Regions from separate parts of the Pectobacterium atrosepticum genome, predicted to be linked through region 3. Evidence: predicted binding sites of a transcription regulator. Region 3 holds the regulator's gene; each other region holds the start of a gene.
What was found. The regulator CRP, encoded in region 3, controls carbon source genes, mostly activating them, when cyclic AMP is high. The targets are predictions, from matches to a motif close to ATGTGANNNNNNTCACAT.

Region 1 (4,899 bases), 130 kb from region 3:
GACGATGGCGCTGGCGGCAACGGAGCCACCGAGGTAGCCGAACAGGCCGGTGAAGCCCGCCGCAGTACCAGCCGCTTTCTTCGGTGCCAGTTCCAGCGCGTGTAGACCAATAAGCATAACCGGACCGTAAATCAGGAAGCCGATGATGATCATACAGGCCATGTCCACACCCGGATTACCGGCTGGGTTCATCCAGTAAACGACGGTGGCGATGGTGACAAGTACCATGAAGAACACGCCCGTTGCACCACGGTTACCTTTGAACACCTTATCAGACATCCAACCGCACAGCAGCGTGCCCGGAATACCCGCGTATTCGTACAGGAAGTACGCCCAGGACGATTTATCCAGTGCGAAGTGTTTAACTTCTTTCAGGTAAGTCGGTGACCAGTCGAGGATGCCGTAACGCAGCAGGTAAACGAACACGTTGGCGATAGCGATATACCACAGCAGTTTGTTCGGGAAAACGTACTGCATGAAGATCTGCTTAGCGGTCAGCTCTTCTTCTGCTTTTTCATTGTAATCAACCGGATAATCGTTTTTGTACTCTTCAATCGGTGGCAGACCACAAGATTGCGGTGTGTCACGCATCAGTGCAAAAGCGATCATGGCAACCAGAATGGCGGCGAATGCCGGCATATAGAGCGCCGCTTTCCAGTCGTTGAACCAGGCCATACCCAGCAGGAACAGCAGAGGGGGAAGCCCACCACCGACGTTATGCGCACAGTTCCATACAGATACGATGCTGCCACGTTCTTTCTGTGACCACCAGTGAACCATAGTACGTCCGCACGGCGGCCAGCCCATGCCCTGGAACCATCCGCACAGGAACAGTAGGACGAACATAATCGCAATGCTTGACGTTGCCCACGGTACGAAGCCCATGAACAGCATGACCGCAGCTGACAGAATCAGACCGGCGGGCAGGAACACTCGCGGGTTAGAACGGTCGGATATCGATCCCATGATGAATTTGGAAAAGCCGTAGGCGATGGAGATACCGGACAGCGCAAAGCCAAGGTCACCACGTGAGAAGCCCTGTTCAATCAGATAAGGCATCGCCAGTGTGAAGTTTTTACGTACCAGATAGTAGGCGGCGTAGCCAAAAAAGATCCCCATGAAAATCTGCCAACGCAGGCGACGATAGACGGGATCGACGTGATCTTGCGACACGCGTGGCTGGTGGGCGGCGGGCCTAAAAATACTCAGCATAGATATCTCCAATGCGAAAAAAAACGATAGCTTTTTTGTTCTATTACGAACGTTATTGTAAGGGGCTAGCGTACAAATGAGTGTGATTCATGACGCTAATGTTACACTTTTATGAAACTGTGACGATTTTTGCGCTCATGTTAACAGAATCGGAAAATCTCACAGTGTGGTTTTAGTGATACAAATCACACTTATGGTTTTTAAACTCCCCTTTATTTTCGTTTAGTGTTCGTTTTTGCTCTTTATCAAACATTAACCCTTCTTTTTGTGTCCCAATAGCAACATACATATCCTCTATATCCCCGCCTGGAGCGAGAACATGAAGCAAAACACTGGGAACTGGCGTGAAACTGACGTGGTTGTCATCGGTGGTGGTGCGACAGGGGCGGGTACGGCACGAGACTGTGCCCTGCGCGGACTGCGCTGCTTGTTGCTTGAACGTTATGATATTGCGACTGGGGCTACCGGGCGTAATCACGGCTTATTACATAGCGGTGCCCGCTATGCGGTGACGGATGGTGAATCTGCCCGCGAATGCATTGAAGAGAACCAGATTCTCCGGCGGATCGCCCGACACTGTATTGAGCCTACCGACGGTTTGTTTATCACCTTGCCGGAAGACGATCTCGGCTGGCAGGCGCAGTTCATTACCGCTTGCCAGCAGGCGGGGATTGGCGCGCAGGCGCTGGATCCGCAGGAAGCGCTGCGGCTGGAACCCGCAGCAAACCCGACGCTGATTGGCGCGGTGCGCGTGCCGGATGGCTCTGTCGATCCTTTTCGCCTGACGGCGGCCAACATGATTGATGCCTGTGAGCACGGCGCGGAAGTGTTGACCTATCATGAGGTCATCGGGCTAATTCGTCAGGGTGACCGTATTACCGGTGTGCGCGTTTTCGACCATAAAAAAGGTGTAGAAACAGAAATATACGCGCAGGTGGTGGTCAATGCCGGTGGTATCTGGGGACAACACATTGCGGAATATGCCGATCTGCGCGTGCGCATGTTCCCGGCAAAAGGCGCACTGCTAATTCTTGGACATCGCATCAACAATATGGTGATCAACCGCTGTCGCAAACCGGCAGATGCCGACATTCTGGTGCCGGGCGATACCATTTCGCTGATTGGCACCACCTCAACCCACATCGACTACGATCAGATCGACAATATGCTGGTGACGCCTGCTGAAGTGGAAACGCTGATGCGGGAAGGTTCGATGCTGGCTCCCGCGCTGGCAAGCACGCGAATTCTACGCGCCTATGCGGGTGTACGACCTTTGGTTGCCAACGATAGCGATCCCAGCGGGCGTAGCGTGAGTCGCGGCATTGTGCTGCTCGACCATGCTAGCCGCGACGGGCTGGAAGGATTTATTACCATCACCGGCGGCAAGCTGATGACCTATCGCCTGATGGCGGAATGGGTGACGGACGCTATCTGCAAAAAGCTGGGTCATGATGTTGCCTGTTCGACTGCACAGACGCCGCTGCCCGGTTCTGAATCGCTGGATGAAGTGAAAACCGTCCCCCACGCCCTGTCAGCGTATCCCGCGGCAAAACCGCTCTCTGCGCCGCTACGTGGTTCGGCGATTTATCGCCACGGTGAACGCGCTGGGCGAATGCTGTCCGGTGAACGTCTGGACCGCAGTTTGGTGTGCGAATGTGAGGCCGTGACGGCGGGTGAAGTGCGCTACGCCGTGGAGTCATTGCAGGTGAATAACCTGATTGATTTACGCCGGCGTACTCGCGTTGGCATGGGCACCTGTCAGGGTGAGCTGTGCGCCTGCCGCGCGGCAGGGCTGTTGTGCCGTCTGGGCACCGCGACGCCAGAGCAGTCGCTTACGCAGCTTAGCCAGTTTTTAAACGAACGCTGGAAAGGCATTCGCCCGGTTGCGTGGGGCAATGCGCTGCGCGAAAGCGAGTTTACCAGTTGGATTTATCAGGGATTGTGCGGCCTAACGGCCAGCGACAGTCAGGAGGATCGTCATGCGCTATGACGTTGTGATTATCGGCGGCGGGCTGGCAGGGCTGACCTGTGGTATCCGCTTGGCAGAGCAGGGAAAACGCTGCGCGATTGTCAGTGCTGGGCAGAATGCACTGCATTTTTCTTCCGGGGCGCTGGATTTGCTTTCTCATCTCCCTGACGGACAGCCCGTTAGCCAGCCGCTCGATGCGCTGGACGAGCTGGCGCGTCAGGCCCCTCATCACCCTTATTCTCGTATGGGTGCGGCGGCGGTTGCCGCACTGTTACCACAGGTCGAGGCGTTGTTGGAACGCAGCAATATCTCCCTGTTGGGCAATCATCAGCAGAACCACTGGCGTATGACGCCGTTAGGTAAGTTTCGTGCATGCTGGCTAAGCCCGGTTGACGGTGTCACGCGTGGCCTAGCGGATTCGCATTTTGGCGACAATCCGCTCATTGCCGGTATTGAAGGCTTTCTGGATTTTCAGTCCCGAATCGTGGCTGGCACGCTTCAGACGCAGGGGATCGCGGCACGTAGTGATGAACTCAAGCTGCCCGTGCTGGATCGGTTGCGTCAAAATCCCAGTGAATTCCGTGCGGTAAATATCGCTCGTCTACTGGATCGACCTGAAAACCGCTCGGCGCTGGTGGAAGAGCTATCGCTTCTGGCTAACGGTAATGATGCCATCATCATGCCCGCCTGTCTGGGATTGGACAGCCCCGAGATCGTGAGTGAACTCGCTGATGCGTTAGGTAAACCGGTGCTGCTGCTGCCGACATTACCGCCGTCAGTACTCGGGTTACGTTTGCATCAGGCGCTGTCACAGCGTTTCCGCCAATTGGGTGGCATGGTGATGCCGGGCGATCGCGCGGTGCGCGCCTCGTTGTCTCCGCAGGAGATCGCAGTCCATAGCCACCATCACCGTGATATTCCGCTGCGGGCGAAGCACGCGGTGCTGGCGAGCGGTAGCTTCTTCAGTAACGGGCTAGTGACACAGTTCGATCGGGTGACTGAACCGGTCTTTGGGCTGGATGTTCGGTTTGCTGACCAGCGCGAAGGCTGGAGCCAGCAGGACGTGTTTGCGCCGCAGCCCTATATGCAATTTGGCGCGATTGTCGATGAACACCTGCACCCGCGTATCGCGGGTGAGACAGTCAACAATCTGTACGCGATTGGCGCGGTGCTGGAAGGCTTCGACCCGATTGTGCAGGGATGTGGGGCTGGCGTTTCCTTACTCAGCGCGCTCCATGTTGCCGAACAGATCCTGAAGGAGGGCAATCCATGAGCCTGCTTAGCGATAACAGTTTTGAAGATTGCATCAAATGTACGGTCTGTACTACGTACTGCCCGGTTTCGCGTGTGAATCCGCTTTATCCTGGCCCGAAACAGGCTGGGCCGGACGGCGAGCGCCTGCGCCGCAAAGATCCGGCGCTGTACGATGATGCGCTGAAATACTGCACCAACTGCAAACGCTGTGAGGTTGCGTGCCCATCGGATGTCAAAATTGGCGACATTATTCAGCGTGCGAAAGCGACACACAGCAATCATAAGCCAACGTTGCGCGACGCGATTCTGAGCCATACCGACTTCATGGGGTCGATTGCCACGCCGTTTGCGCCGTTGGTCAATACGGCTACCAGCCTGAAACCAGTGCGCCAACTGCTGGATAAGGCGTTGAAAATCGACCATCGTCGTCAATTGCCTAAATATTCGTTCGGCACCTTTCGGCG
Region 2 (4,899 bases), 360 kb from region 3:
GCCGATGGCCGCGCCAATCACTGACCAGGACGCGGCGATACCGTTTTCGAACGCGGACTGCGCCGTACCTACTGTGGATTTGGCACCGATGAACTCGGTCATCAGCAGAACACCGACGATAAACGCCGGTAGCGCACGCGATCCTTCCATGAACTCGGCGCTGGATTTACTGCGTAATTTGAGCGTCAACCATGAGGTGAATGCGATATAAAATACAATCATCCCAATGATGATGAGGGTGTCGGTAAAATCAAAATGGTTCATATCTTCTCGGCCTATAAGTGGAAATTGAAATTTCTCTGTTACTGCGAGAATTGACTAAGTATGTTGCGGATGTTGTCTTCATCCTGTGCGGAAAACTGGATCGGATAGCGGCTGACGCCGACGTCTTCACCCATAATTGCCAGCGCTTTCTTCACCACAGCCGGTGAGAACGCGATGGCATACAGTGTCTTACGCAATTCGGCGACCTGTTCTTGTGCCTGACGGGAGCCTTCAATGTCACTGGCATGGAAACGGTGCCAAATCTGGCTGATCGCTTCCGGTGCCACGTTAGCCAGCCCGGAAATACAGGCGGAGCAGCCGTCAACAAAGCCCTGGTGAATGAGCGAGTCTGGGCCATTCAGTACGTTAAAGCCCTGCACACCTTTCACCGCTTGCACATAACCGCTCAGGCTTTCATAGCTGCCTGCGCTGTCTTTGATGCCGATGATGTTCGGGTGATCCGCCAGCGTGCGGACGGTTTCCGGTGCCAGCGTATTTCCCGTGCGTGCAGGAATGTTGTAGAGAAACACCGGCACGGTCAGCGCATCGGCGACGGCGGTGTAGTGGGCGATCAGCTCTTCCTGTTTTAGTGGAATGAAATACGGGGTGATGACAGAAACGGCATCGACACCCAGCGCGGCGATGCGCTTGCCGAGCTTGATGGTTTCCCGCGTGGAGATTTCACCGATGTGGCCGACAACCGGCACTTTTCCGGCAACTTCATCAACGCAGGTTTCAGTGACGGCGACTTTCTCATCGGTGTGTAGAACGAAAAACTCACCGTTGGTGCCGTTACAGAAAATACCGTTGCCATAGCGCATCTGGCGTTGAACCTGAAGACGCATGGCAGCGGGGTTAAATTCGCCCTGGTTATCAAACGGCGTGACGATGGCGGTCAGGACGCCGGTAATGTTCTTACTCATTATTCTTCCTCGTTACACGTAATCAAAAAGGTGGAAACTTAAAATCGTTCTATTCAAAACCGCTCTGTTAAAACAGAGTCAGGTACACCTCACGGACATCGTCGGCACTGACTTGTGTCGGTACGTTTTTCATCAGACGCTGAACCTGTAACGCGGCATCGACCAGATAGGGCAGGTGATCTTTTTCCACGCCAAGCTGCTGTAAGGTGTTGGGCAGATTGAGACGTTTGACCAACTCACTGAAATAGGTCACCAGCGCCTGCGCTTTTTCCGCGGTACCGAGCCTTAGATCGGCATCCGGCAGCAGGTCATACGCCTGAGCGAATTTGTCCTGTGCGGCGTACTGCACGAAGCGCATGCAAGGGGCGAGCAGGATGGCGTTCGCCACGCCGTGTGGGATGTGGTACTTGCCGCCTAGCGGGTAAGACATGGCGTGAACCAGATGCGTACCAGAGTGGGCAATGGCGGCACCGCCGTAATAGGACGCCCATAGCATATTCAGCTTGGCTTCCAGATTGCCCGGTTCGCGCACAGACGTTTCAAGGTTGGCAAACAGCTTCTTCAGGCCAATCAGCGCGTAGTTGTCGCTGACTGGGTTGGCAATCGTCGAGGTGAAACACTCGATCAGGTGGCAGAGTGCGTCGATACCGGTTGAGGCGGCAATATGTGGCGGCATGCTGATGGTCAGCTCCGGCACCAGCGCAACATAGTCCGGCAGCATCACTGGCGTAATAATGCCGACCTTGGTCTCTTTTTCCGGGATCGCAAGAATGGCATTTGGCGTGGCTTCTGAGCCGGTTCCTGCGGTAGTCGGGATGAGCAAGGATGTCGTGCGGCGAGTCGGCTTTTCTCCTGCCAGCAGGCTATCCAGCGTGACGGTTTCATCACCTGCGCACAGCACGGAAAGCAGTTTGGCGACATCCAGTACGCTGCCGCCGCCTACGCCAATGACCAGATCGGTCTGGGTTTGTGTGAGCTGACTCAGTATGTGGGCAACGTCGTGCTGGCTCGGCTCGGCAGGCACATTATCAACCAACAGAACCTGCGGAACGGCTTGCTTAACTTGTGCGATCAGCGCCTGAACGTCAGGCAGCCCGACGATGTTTTTGTCGGTGACAAATAAAACGTGCTGTTTCCCTGTCAACAGGTGACTAATGTCCTGAAGTACCCGGTAACCGCTGAGGATAGTGCTATTGATATTCATGCTTATTACCTTGCCTTTTATCTTCTTCGCCAGAGCGTTATCGCGATGATAATGGTTGCGATGGTGATTACTTTCAGTCAAATGGCGTGGTGTTAGTCACTGCTAAACGCCATTTGCCACATCGTGGTGATAATTTATAGGTGAAATTCCTTTTAAATAATTTGATATTGCTCACATATAATCAAATGTGATTCAATATAATCATTGTCAGGTAATCATGAACCGAGGATGAGGTATGCCAAACGTGCAGCAATCAGCAGGACAGGTATTAGTTGTCGCTGATGACTTTACGGGTGCCAATGATGCGGGCGTCGGTCTGGCGCAGCATGGTGCTCGGGTTAGCGTCGTATTTGACGTTAATACACTGCATGCGGATTTACTGGGCGATGCGGTGGTCATCAACACCGATAGCCGTGCGGCGCGTGACGACGTGGCGTCTCAACGTACTGCAGCCGCGGTAGCCGCTTGGCAGGCCGTGGGCGGGAAAGGCTGGATTATTAAGAAGATTGACTCGACGCTGCGTGGGAATCTGGGGGCGGAGGTAGCCGCTGCGCTGTCTGCGGCTGATGTGCCTGTTGCACTGATTGCTGCGGCGTCGCCGACGCTGGGGCGCGTTACCCGACAAGGTGAAGTCTGGGTTAATGGTCGTCGGCTTACCGACACGGAATTTGCCAGCGATCCAAAAACGCCGGTGACCTCAGCGTCTATCGCCGCCCGTCTGGCGGAACAAACTGCTTTACCGGTAGCGGAGATACATCTTGATGAGGTGCGTCAGGCCAATTTAGCCCACCGTTTGCAGCAGTTGGCGGACGAGGGTACACGCCTGATTATTCTCGATACCGACGTGCAGGACGATCTGACACACATCGTTAACGCCGCCAGAGCATTGCCGTTTCGCCCCTTACTGGTCGGCTCGGCAGGCCTGAGCGACGCGCTGGCGACTGCGCAGGATTTTACGCGCAAAACTGAAAAGCCGCTGCTGGCTGTCGTCGGGTCAATGAGCGATATTGCTCAAAAACAGATTGCAGCCGCCAGATTGCGCAGTGATGTCACGCTGGTTGAGATCGACATCAATGCGCTCTTTTCACCCGACTCATCCACCGTCATGGCGTCCCAGTGTGAGGATGCGCTGAAGGCGCTGACGAACGGCCACCATTGCATTATTCGAACCTGTCACAACGAGAATCAGCGCTTCGAGATCGACGCGCGCTGTCGGGAGCTTGGGCTTAGCCGCCAGCAGCTTGGCGAAACGATCAGCCACTATCTGGGGGAACTTACGCGCAACATTGTTCAGGCACTAGATAGCCTAGCGGCGGACGGCACTCGCCGACGCTTACCGGGGGGATTGTATTTATCGGGTGGTGATATTGCGATTGCCGTGGCAACCGCACTGGGCGCTACCGGTTTTCAGATTAAGGGGCAAATCGCATCCTGCGTGCCTTGGGGATACCTGCTGAACAGCATTGTCGGCATGACCCCTGTGATGACTAAAGCGGGGGGTTTTGGTAACGAAACTACTTTGCTCGATGTTTTACGTTTTATTGAGGAGAAGGTCAGTGAGTAAAATTATTGCGGTAACGATGGGGGATCCGGCAGGGATTGGACCGGAAATTATTATCAAATCTCTGGCCGAAGGCGAGCTTTCCGGCGCATCCGCTGTGGTGGTGGGCTGCGTACAGACGATGCGACGCATTCTGGCGCTGAACGTGGTGCCAACAGTCGAGCTGAAAATCATTGATAAACCGGCTGACGCGGTATTTGCGCCGGGCGTCATCAACATCATTGATGAACCGTTGGAAGATCCGCAGGCGCTAAAGCCGGGTATCGTTCAGGCACAGGCGGGCGATTTGGCTTACCGCTGCATCAAGAAAGCGACCGCGCTGGCGATGGCGGGTGAAGTCCACGCGATTGCGACCGCACCGCTGAATAAAGAAGCGCTGCACTCGGCGGGCCATCTTTATCCGGGCCACACCGAACTGCTGGCGAAGCTGACCAACAGCCGTGACTATGCGATGGTGCTGTATACCGATAAGTTGAAGGTTATCCATGTTTCAACGCACATCGCGCTGCGTAAATTCCTGGATACGCTGAACCGCGATCGCGTGGAAACGGTGATCGACATGGCAGATGTCTTCCTCAAACGCGTCGGTTTTACCCATCCGCGTATCGCCGTTGCCGGAGTTAACCCGCATGCGGGTGAGAATGGCCTATTTGGTGACGAAGAGATCAAGATCGTGTCGCCGTCGGTTGAAGCGATGAAAGCCAAAGGCATTGATGTTTATGGCCCGTGCCCGCCGGATACCGTCTATTTGCAGGCGTATGAAGGCCAGTACGATATGGTGGTGGCGATGTATCACGATCAGGGGCACATCCCGCTCAAGCTACTAGGCTTTTATGATGGCGTGAATATTACTGCTGGGTTGCCGTTTATCCGCACGTCGGCTGACCACGGTACGGCGTTTGACATTGCCTGGACGGGTAAAGCGAAGCCTGAAAGCATGGCGATCT
Region 3 (4,899 bases):
CACTGGGCTGGCTCAGCCTTTGACGGTCACCCGCTATCATTCACTCATCATTGATTCCGCTTCGCTACCTGATTGCTTTGAGGTCACAGCCTGGAGCGAATATGAAGGACAGCGTGACGAGATTATGGGGATACGCCATCGCTCATTGCCGCTGGAAGGCGTGCAGTTCCATCCAGAGAGTATTCTCAGTCAGCAAGGGCATCAGCTTTTGGATAATTTCCTTAAAATTTAATCGCATAGAAACTTATTCTCCTCATTGGCTGATTTAATATTGCCTGAGAGTGATTTTTTATGCATATTTATTGACTATATTTTCATTTCTGACGTAATGGACAGCAGAGTGAGGCAGCAAATGGCAGCAGAGCAGAAAGCGGTGACACGGGATACTCACGATAAGGTGATTTTGCCGGTTTATGCACCCGCGAAGTTTGTACCAGTGAAAGGTAAGGGGAGCCGCGTCTGGGATCAGGACGGCCGCGAGTATATCGATTTCTCCGGTGGCATTGCGGTTACGGCGCTCGGTCACTGCCATCCTGCGCTGGTTAACGCATTGCGGCAGCAGGGTGAAACGCTGTGGCATACCAGCAATATTTTCACCAACGAACCTGCGCTACGCCTCGCGAGCAAATTGATTGATGCCACTTTTGCTGACCGTGTGTTCTTTGTTAATTCCGGTGCAGAGGCTAACGAAGCCGCATTTAAGCTGGCGCGTCACTATGCGGTTAAACGCCATAGTCCATATAAAACCAAGATTATTGCTTTCTACAATGCATTCCATGGCCGAACGCTGTTCACCGTTTCGGTTGGCGGACAGCCTAAATATGCCGATGGTTTCGGGCCTAAACCTGCTGATATCGTGCATGTTCCGTTCAACGACCTAGCTGCCGTTAAAGCGGTGATGGACGATCACACCTGCGCGGTCGTGCTGGAGCCGATTCAGGGCGAAGGCGGCATTACACCCGCTACGCCTGAATTTTTGCAGGGCGTCCGTGACTTGTGCGATCAACATAAAGCGCTGCTGGTATTTGATGAAGTGCAGAGTGGAATGGGACGTACCGGTAAATTATTTAGCTATATGCACTATGGTATTACGCCGGATATCCTTACAACGGCTAAAGCGTTGGGCGGTGGTTTCCCGATTAGTGCGATGCTGACGACGGAAGAGATCGCATCGGTCATGACGGTTGGGGTACACGGCACCACCTATGGCGGCAACCCGCTGGCCTGTGCAGTGGCGGAAGCTGCGCTGGATATCATCAATACGCCGGAAGTGCTATCGGGCGTAGCGGATCGTCACGATCGCTTTGTCAGTGAGCTTGATAAAATCAACCAGCAGTATGGCGTATTTGATCAAGTCCGCGGTATGGGGCTTTTGCTGGGGGCTGAGCTGAAACCGCAATGGCATGGTCGCGCGGGTGAGTTCTTGGCTGCTGCAGCGGCTCAGGGGCTTATGGTGTTGATGGCTGGGCCGAACGTGATCCGCTTTGTGCCGTCTTTGATCATTGATGAAGATGATATTGCGCAGGGGATGGAGAAATTCGCTAAAGCTGTCGCTCAAGTGGTTAACACGGCGAACTGAGTTCACGTTATTTTGTGATAAACCGTTATTTGATAAACCATTTTTTTGTGATAAGCATTGTGCGATAAAAAAAAGCGTGAGGCCGAGGCTTCACGCTTTTTTATTGGTAGGGTATCGCGACAGGGGTTTAGCGAGTGCCGTAAACGACAATCGTTTTACCGTGCGCAGAGATCAGGTTCTGGTCTTCTAACATTTTCAGAATGCGGCCCACGGTTTCACGCGAGCAGCCAACGATTTGCCCAATTTCCTGACGGGTAATTTTAATTTGCATGCCATCTGGATGCGTCATGGCATCAGGTTGTTTTGCCAGGTTGAGTAATGTTTGGGCGATACGGCCAGTTACATCAAGGAAGGCGAGGTTGCCGACTTTTTCTGAGGTAATCTGAAGTCTGTTTGCCATTTGTGCAGACAGACGCATGAGGATATCTGGGTTAACTTGAATGAGCTGGCGGAATTTTTTATAAGAAATTTCAGCCACTTCACAGGCGGTTTTTGCCCGAACCCAAGCACTGCGTTCCTGACCTTCTTCAAACAGGCCGAGCTCACCAATAAAATCGCCCTGATTGAGGTAGGAAAGAATCATTTCCTTGCCTTCTTCATCTTTGATTAGCACTGCGACAGAGCCTTTCACGATGTAGTAAAGCGTTTCTGCTTTTTCACCTTGGTGAATCAGCGTGCTCTTCGATGGATACTTGTGGATATGACAATGGGAAAGGAACCATTCGAGAGTCGGGTCTGTCTGCGGTTTGCCGAGAACCATTCGCTATCATCCTCTGTTGTAATTCACTGCGCAAATTACAGGGGTCAGAGTTCCCTGTACGGCGTGTTTAACTGCTAAAAAAATAAAATTCAGTCTAGGCAGAATGACGTCAGGGAATATACTGGAACCACTGTACCCTTGGTTTTTCGGTTGCTGCTTTGCCGCACCGTAAACGTGGCTGGGTATTTCTGGCTACGTCATCATCTTCTTCGTTTCTGGGTTTGTCCAGAAAAGGTCTATTCTATTTTCGTTTTAACACAGCTTTAAGGATGTGTCTTGTGTTGTCTCGCTTCAGCATGACAAAGCTCTGATTAACGCTGGTTTTTGTACAGTAACGGTATAAATTTTCAAAAAAATTTTAGTGGAGAGACATCATGCAGGCTCGGGTAAAATGGGTTGAAGGCTTAACGTTTTTGGGCGAATCCGCATCAGGACATCAGGTATTGATGGACGGTAATTCTGGCGATAAAGCGCCCAGTCCGATGGAAATGGTGTTGATGTCCGTAGGGGGATGCAGCGCGATTGATGTGGTGTCGATTCTGCAAAAGGGCCGTAACGATGTGGCGGATTGTGAGGTGAAATTAACCTCAGAGCGTCGGTCTGAAGCGCCGCGCTTATTTACCCATATCAATCTGCATTTTATCGTGACGGGGAAAGGGCTGACCGATAAAGCTGTCGAGCGGGCTGTCGAGCTGTCAGCGGAAAAATACTGCTCTGTGGCATTGATGCTGGGCAAAGCCGTTGAAGTGACGCACAGTCACGAAATTAGAATACTGCCGTAATTCCTTTCTCTGAGCATTAATGCTGGTCGCTTAAGCCCGTGTATCTCGATGCTTAAACGATTGGCATTATCCTCTTGGCACGTCTTGCCGTGCTCAGTGTCGGTTATTCGATCGTTTTCCCTTCTATCAACCGCTGCACCAGCGGTGCCATGATTAATTCCATTGCCAGCCCCATTTTCCCGCCGGGAACGACTAACGTATTGATGTGAGAAATAAACGAGCCCTGCAACATGGCGAGCAGATAGGGGTAATCAATATTATCTAATCCCTGAAAGTGGATGACGACGAAACTTTCATCCAGTGAGGGAATCGACTTGGCAGCGAACGGGTTGGAGGTGTCCACGGTTGGTACGCGCTGGAAGTTGATATGGGTGCGAGAGAACTGCGGCGTGATATAGGTGATGTAGTCTTCCATGGAGCGGACAACGGAATCCATTACCGCTTCACGCGAGTGGCCGCGCTCATTGACGTCACGAATCAGCTTTTGAATCCACTCCAAATTGACGATCGGTACTACGCCGACGAGCAAATCGACATGCTGTGCCACGTCGTTTTGATCGGTGACTATGCCACCGTGCAATCCCTCATAGAACAGGATATCGGTAGGTTCCGGCATCGGTTCCCACGGCGTAAATGTCCCAGGAACCTGATTATAAGGAATGGCTTCATCGTAAGTATGAAGGTATTTACGCGTCTGGCCGTGTCCGTGCAGGCCATATTCGATAAACGATTGTTCCAGCAGGCTGAAGTCATTCGCTTCTGGGCCGAAATAGCTGATGTGTCGTCCTAAATCACGCGCTTTACGAATCGCCATATCCATTTCTGGGCGGGTATAGCGGTGAAAGCTGTCACCTTCCAACTGGGCTGCGCGCAGGTCGAATTGTTGGAAAATCTTACGGAAAGCCAGACTGGTGGTCGTGGTTCCCGCTCCACTGGAACCCGTAACTGCAATAATCGGATGCTGATGTGACATAAGGTGCGTGACTCCGTGATCGCGATGCCCGCATAGGCTGAAAGCCTGCGCGCATTCTCAAAAATGACGTAATTGCTCTCATTGTTAGCATGTTTGGCGCGCTCTTTCACGCCTTTCGCCATGCTCAATAAGGGGCATGTCCTCCGGCATTGAGCTGGCTGCGCGGCATAATGTTTAGCGTTTCATGTAACTCAGACCACACCAAAACGACCTCGCCAGATTGGAGTTGGCTGCGGATATCTTCTACTTTCTGCGCCAGCGAGCGCTCCTGTTCGCCGTAATCAGTGCCTTCCCGCAGGACGAAAGATTCAATGATGCTATCCAGCGTTTCTGGATCGAGCTGTTGCCAGGGAATAATCACGCTATGTTTCCTGAGTAAAAATTGTTTCTGAATAAAAAGAACCGGTGGCGTGGTCCAAAAATGGACTAAGCCAATTGGGAATGCGCTGTTCCAGCCACATTTCCGGTTTCAGCAATGTTCCACCGACGAAGCCGACATGCCCGCCGTGTTCCGTTAGCTGATACTCAATATTAGACGGTAACTGCGACAGATCGGGAATGACCTCCGGTGTCATGAAAGGATCGTCCTTCGCATGGATGATCAGCAGCGGCTTGCGTATGTGAGGTAACAGCGGCAGGGCGCTACAGCGTCGATAGTAGTCAGCGGCATCACGAAAGCCGTGGATACGTGAGGTGATGATGTCATCAAACTCCCGTAGCTGGCGGATTCTCTTCAACTGCGGCAACTGAATTGGCAGCGTATCTGGATAAGCCGCCAGCTTGCGACCGGCGTTTTGTTTCAATA
Region 4 (4,899 bases), 660 kb from region 3:
GCTAAAGCAGCATCCAATGTCTGAACTTGTTGTTCTGTTTTTTTATTTAGTTCGACAATATTATTGGTGACGTCTTCATTGTGTTTCTGCATATATTTAGTGAGATCTTGAGAAAGGCGGGTTATCTGCTCTTGTAGCTCAGTACCTGTTTTCTGAACAGATTTTTGCATTTCCTGATTTTGGTTTTTTATTGCATCGGACATCGCTTTCGAACTACCTATCATCTGACTGGTAAAGTCAGCCGCTGAGGATTCCAATGTGCGTGTGACAGTATAAATACTATCTCCAATGACTGTGGCAGAGGCTTTAGCCCCGTTTCTCACATCCTCTATAATAGCCATGATTCCTTTTTCTATTTCGGGGATGCCTGTTTTTGAGGATTCAATTAGTTCAGCGAGTTGTTTTAGATTTTCTTCTATGCCTTTTTCTAAACTAGAGGCCGTGCCAATCGTTTGATGAATGTCTTTTGCAACTTGAGTAAATGATTCCGATTGTGTCATTATTTCAGAAAAGGATTGGGTCGCTTGTTGCATATTTTCTGTTGTTTGAGTTTGTTGCTCAATCATCTCTCGTATTTGCAGGCTGTATTGTTGCTGCCACTCATTTATTTTACCGACAGCTTCATTTAGCTGTTTAAAATTTTCGCCAAATTGCTCACCGATTTTTTCGTTAAAGTCATGAATAACTTCTTTTAATGCTTCAATTAATGCTTTTGAGTTATTTTCAGTTTGAATTTTTGCAAATTCAGTAAATGCATTATGAATATTGGTGAGTTTATCGTTTTGATCGCCGCGCATTAACTTTAACTGTGTGAGTAAAGAAGCATCTTCATTTCCTGCTATAGCATAATGCAATCGGCCAATCGATTCTGTAGAGATCTGTAAGTGTTGAACAATATCATCAATTGTTGAATCAGTGGGTGTTGGTTGGTTGTTTTTTGTTCTTACACCCCAGATGGCATAGCGCCATTTTATAATTAATGCGCAAGCGACACCCGCGACAGAAGCCCAAAATGCGGTTTTTATGCCATTAATCAGCGTAGGTAAGCTATTTTCCACATCATTCATATCGAATGACGACAAACCTAACGCAATGCCAAGGAAGGTTGCCAATATTCCTATAGTAATGAGGATACCTGGCGACTCATGGGATTTTTTCTCGGTAAAATTCCAGTTGCTATAAATGAAGTAGGCAAGGATTACAGCAATAAAAATCCATGTTTCAAGTGGTAATATACTAAGCATAGAGTAGTCAAATTGTCCGTTTGTTAAAAATAAAGCTATCGTGCTAAAAGAGTCACTTTTTATTTAAGGTAGTAAATTGCATATTCGTTACCTTGTTAATAGTTTCATTTTGTAATCTATTTTTTCATATTGTCGAGTAACCTCATATTTTTGGCGAATTTTATTATTCGGATGAAAAATGCGAGATGAAACGCAATTTTAATAATATGTTTATGATTAAACAATAACCATACTGGTTTTTATTTCTCTTGAACGCCAGACCTGGCCTTTTTCTGCACAGCCAGCCTGATTCGACTATGCTTATGTCGTAGAAAATCTTGTCATGGAAAATCCGTCGCTAGCGTGTTTTTGTCCGTATAAAGCACGGCTGGCGGGGCAGTAAGCATAACAGGAGTAGGGAATGAGAAGGCTGATGACGTACCGTTCACGCTGGCTGCTGCCAGTTCTGGTTATTCTGGCGGCATTGCAGCTTGCTGCCTGCGGTGACAGTGAAGCCGAGCAGCGGAAGGCATTCATTGCGTTCCTGCAAAGCGTGCAGTCGCAGCAGGATGGGATACTGCCTGCATTGACGGAAGAGCAAAAGAAGAATTTTGGCAATTTCACCAACGATTACGCGATTTTAACCACCTTTTCTCAGCAGTTTAATCAGGCCGTATCCGGCAGTTTAACGCCGATGCTGGGGCAAATTTCCCGTATTCGCGTCCCTAAAGACTATCTGACACAGCGTGATGCACTGAGGCAATCTGTTGGAACCATGAGCCTGTTGGCGCAGCATGTTCAGACGGCGAAAGCGCAGGCTGACAATGCCCACCGCACATTAAAACAGCCCGAAGAGGTGCAAATTCCTTATGAGCGACTGTATGCGCGGACGGTAATACAGCCGACGAATGCGTTGTTGCCTGCTATTCCGAATGCCACGTCGTTTACACAAAGCCTGATTCAGGTTGGGGATTTCCTTCAAGCTCAGGGCGATCAGGCCGTATTTAACGGTGCGTCTGTGCAATTCCGTACGCCACAGCAGGTGGCGCAATATAACGGTATGGTGGCAGCATTGCCGGTTCAGCAGCAAAATTTAATGAATGCGCTCAGAGGGGTAACTGGCACGAACTATCCCTAATTAGCCTCTTTTAGCGAGGCGCTCTTGGCGGATAGGTATTCTGGATAAGATGAGTTTGGCAGACGAGAGGAAAAATAAATTGTGATTAACATCACATAAATAAAACAAACAAGCGCCTGTAAAGTGTGATGCAAATCACATATAAGGCGCAGTGTTTGTCTACAAATCTGTTTAGTTTTTCATTTTTAACGGTTTTTTGTGAAGTAAATCACCTATTTGTATCGTTGATGTAGGGTGGTTGTGTGATTTTTGTCACGTTGCTGCCATGAGGTTGCGGTATGAAAACAGCGTGTTAGAGTCCGCGCTGCATACAGTAATAATGACGGAAGTATTCTTGTGGCAATCGGTATTTTTATAGCCACGCCGTCTCACGATAATTACCACGCGCTCTTATTGTCAGCGCGTTTCAATAGGGGTGTGTTTTTATGCTTTCACCAGATATTAAGATCAAAGTTCAAAACTTTGGCCGCTTCCTCAGCAATATGGTGATGCCCAATATTGGCGCATTTATCGCCTGGGGTATTATTACCGCGCTGTTTATCCCCACTGGCTGGATTCCCAATGAAACGTTGGCGAAGCTTGTCGGTCCAATGATCACGTTTTTGCTGCCATTGCTGATTGGTTATACCGGCGGACGCTTGGTATTTGGTGAGCGTGGTGGTGTGGTTGGTGCAATTACAACGATGGGCGTGATTGTTGGGACCGATATCCCGATGTTCCTCGGTGCCATGATTGTAGGCCCGTTGGGCGGCTGGGCGATCAAACGTTTTGACCGTATGGTCGACGGTAAAATCAAGAGCGGCTTTGAAATGCTGGTCAACAACTTCTCTGCCGGTATTATCGGTATGTTGTTGGCAATTCTGTCGTTTTTGGCAATTGGTCCGCTGGTTGAAGTCTTCTCTCAGGTGCTGGCCTCCGGCGTTAACCTGATGGTGCAGAACAACCTGTTGCCGTTGACGTCCATCTTCGTTGAACCCGCAAAAATTCTGTTCCTGAACAACGCTATTAACCACGGTATCTTCTCACCGCTGGGCATTCAGCAGGCGACGGAAACTGGCAAATCTATTTTCTTCCTGATCGAAGCGAACCCAGGCCCGGGTATGGGCGTGCTGATGGCTTACATGTTCTTCGGCCGTGGTAACGCGAAAGAATCAGCACCGGGTGCGGCGATTATCCACTTCCTGGGCGGTATTCACGAAATTTACTTCCCTTATGTGCTGATGAATCCGCGTCTGATTATTGCGGTGATTCTGGGTGGAATGACTGGCGTGTTTACGCTGAGCGTGTTGGGTGGCGGCTTGGTTTCTCCTGCGTCCCCTGGCTCAATTTTGGCCGTGTTGGCGATGACGCCAAAAGGCGCTTACTTCGCTAACCTCGCAGCCATTGCAGCCGCTTTCGCGGTGTCCTTCATTGTGTCAGCGATTTTGCTGAAAAGTACCAAGCAAAAAGAAGAAGACCTGGGCGACGCGACACGCCGCGTGCAGGAAATGAAAGCCTCTTCCAAAGGTGCAGCAACGAGCGCCGGTGTCAGCGGCGACATGAGCACCGTGCGTAAAATCATCGTAGCCTGTGATGCCGGCATGGGTTCCAGCGCGATGGGTGCTGGTGTGCTGCGTAAGAAAGTTCAGGATGCTGGGCTGACCAACATTTCGGTGACTAACAGCGCGATCAATAGCCTGCCGGATGATGTTGATCTGGTCATTACGCACCGCGATCTGACCGAGCGTGCGATGCGCCATGCGCCGCAAGCGCAGCATATTTCGCTGACCAACTTCCTTGATAGCGGTTTGTATAGCGATCTGGCAGCTCGTCTTGTGGCAGCGCAGGGTGCTGCGAAGCCTGAAACCGTCGCGACACCTGCACCAGCAGTTGTAGCCGATGTGCAGACGAACCTGTTCCAACTGGGTGCGGGTAACGTGTTCCTGAATCAGCATGCGACACACAAAGAGCAGGCAATCCGTTTTGCCGGTGAGCAACTGGTAAAAGGTGGCTACGTCGAACCTGAGTATGTTGAAGCGATGCTGGAGCGCGAAAAGCTGACCTCCACCTATCTGGGTGAATCGATTGCCGTACCACACGGTACGATTGAAGCGAAAGATCGTGTGCTGAAAACGGGCGTTGTCTTCTGCCAATATCCTGAAGGTGTTCGCTTTGGTGATGAAGAAGATGAGGTTGCGCGTCTGGTTATCGGTATTGCTGCCCGCAATAACGAACATATTCAGGTCATCACCAGCCTGACTAACGCGCTGGATGATGATGCCGCCATTGAACGTCTGGCACATACCCAAGATGTTCAGGAAGTACTCGACTTACTCTCTGGTAAAAAAAGTGCCTAATTGATGTGGCTAGAGCCGCCTTCGGGCGGCCTCTTTTTATGTTTTTTTAAGGTTATGTCTCATGAAAGCATTACATTTTGGTGCAGGTAATATCGGCCGTGGATTTATTGGTAAATTGTTGGCGGACGCTAACGTTGAACTGACATTCGCTGACGTCAATCAGCCGCTGTTGGATGCGCTCAACAGCCGTAAAAGCTATTCG

Region 1: the regulator CRP is predicted to act here: its motif matches at 1,386-1,403, upstream of glpT (glycerol-3-phosphate transporter).
Region 2: the regulator CRP is predicted to act here: its motif matches at 2,551-2,568, upstream of GZ59_RS18015 (iron-containing alcohol dehydrogenase).
Region 4: the regulator CRP is predicted to act here: its motif matches at 2,558-2,575, upstream of GZ59_RS00450 (PTS mannitol transporter subunit IICBA).

The regions. Positions count from the first base shown of each region.
Region 1 is NZ_CP009125.1:4,557,901-4,562,799, reverse strand. It holds gene glpT (glycerol-3-phosphate transporter) at 1-1,212, opposite strand, end outside; gene glpA (anaerobic glycerol-3-phosphate dehydrogenase subunit A) at 1,532-3,202, shown strand; gene glpB (glycerol-3-phosphate dehydrogenase subunit GlpB) at 3,192-4,454, shown strand; gene glpC (anaerobic glycerol-3-phosphate dehydrogenase subunit GlpC) at 4,451-4,899, shown strand, end outside.
Region 2 is NZ_CP009125.1:4,071,190-4,076,088, reverse strand. It holds gene GZ59_RS18025 (sodium:solute symporter family protein) at 1-264, opposite strand, end outside; gene GZ59_RS18020 (dihydrodipicolinate synthase family protein) at 303-1,187, opposite strand; gene GZ59_RS18015 (iron-containing alcohol dehydrogenase) at 1,255-2,391, opposite strand; gene dtnK (D-threonate kinase) at 2,627-3,955, shown strand; gene GZ59_RS18005 (D-threonate 4-phosphate dehydrogenase) at 3,948-4,899, shown strand, end outside.
Region 3 is NZ_CP009125.1:4,432,231-4,437,129, reverse strand. It holds gene GZ59_RS19785 (aminodeoxychorismate synthase component II) at 1-232, shown strand, start outside; gene argD (bifunctional acetylornithine/succinyldiaminopimelate transaminase) at 353-1,579, shown strand; gene crp (cAMP-activated global transcriptional regulator CRP) at 1,707-2,339, opposite strand; gene GZ59_RS19770 (OsmC family protein) at 2,714-3,121, shown strand; gene GZ59_RS19765 (phosphoribulokinase) at 3,225-4,094, opposite strand; gene GZ59_RS19760 (YheU family protein) at 4,219-4,455, opposite strand; gene GZ59_RS19755 (hydrolase) at 4,457-4,899, opposite strand, start outside.
Region 4 is NZ_CP009125.1:103,156-108,054, forward strand. It holds gene GZ59_RS00440 (hypothetical protein) at 1-1,244, opposite strand, end outside; gene GZ59_RS00445 (DUF3053 domain-containing protein) at 1,657-2,361, shown strand; gene GZ59_RS00450 (PTS mannitol transporter subunit IICBA) at 2,787-4,697, shown strand; gene GZ59_RS00455 (mannitol-1-phosphate 5-dehydrogenase) at 4,759-4,899, shown strand, end outside.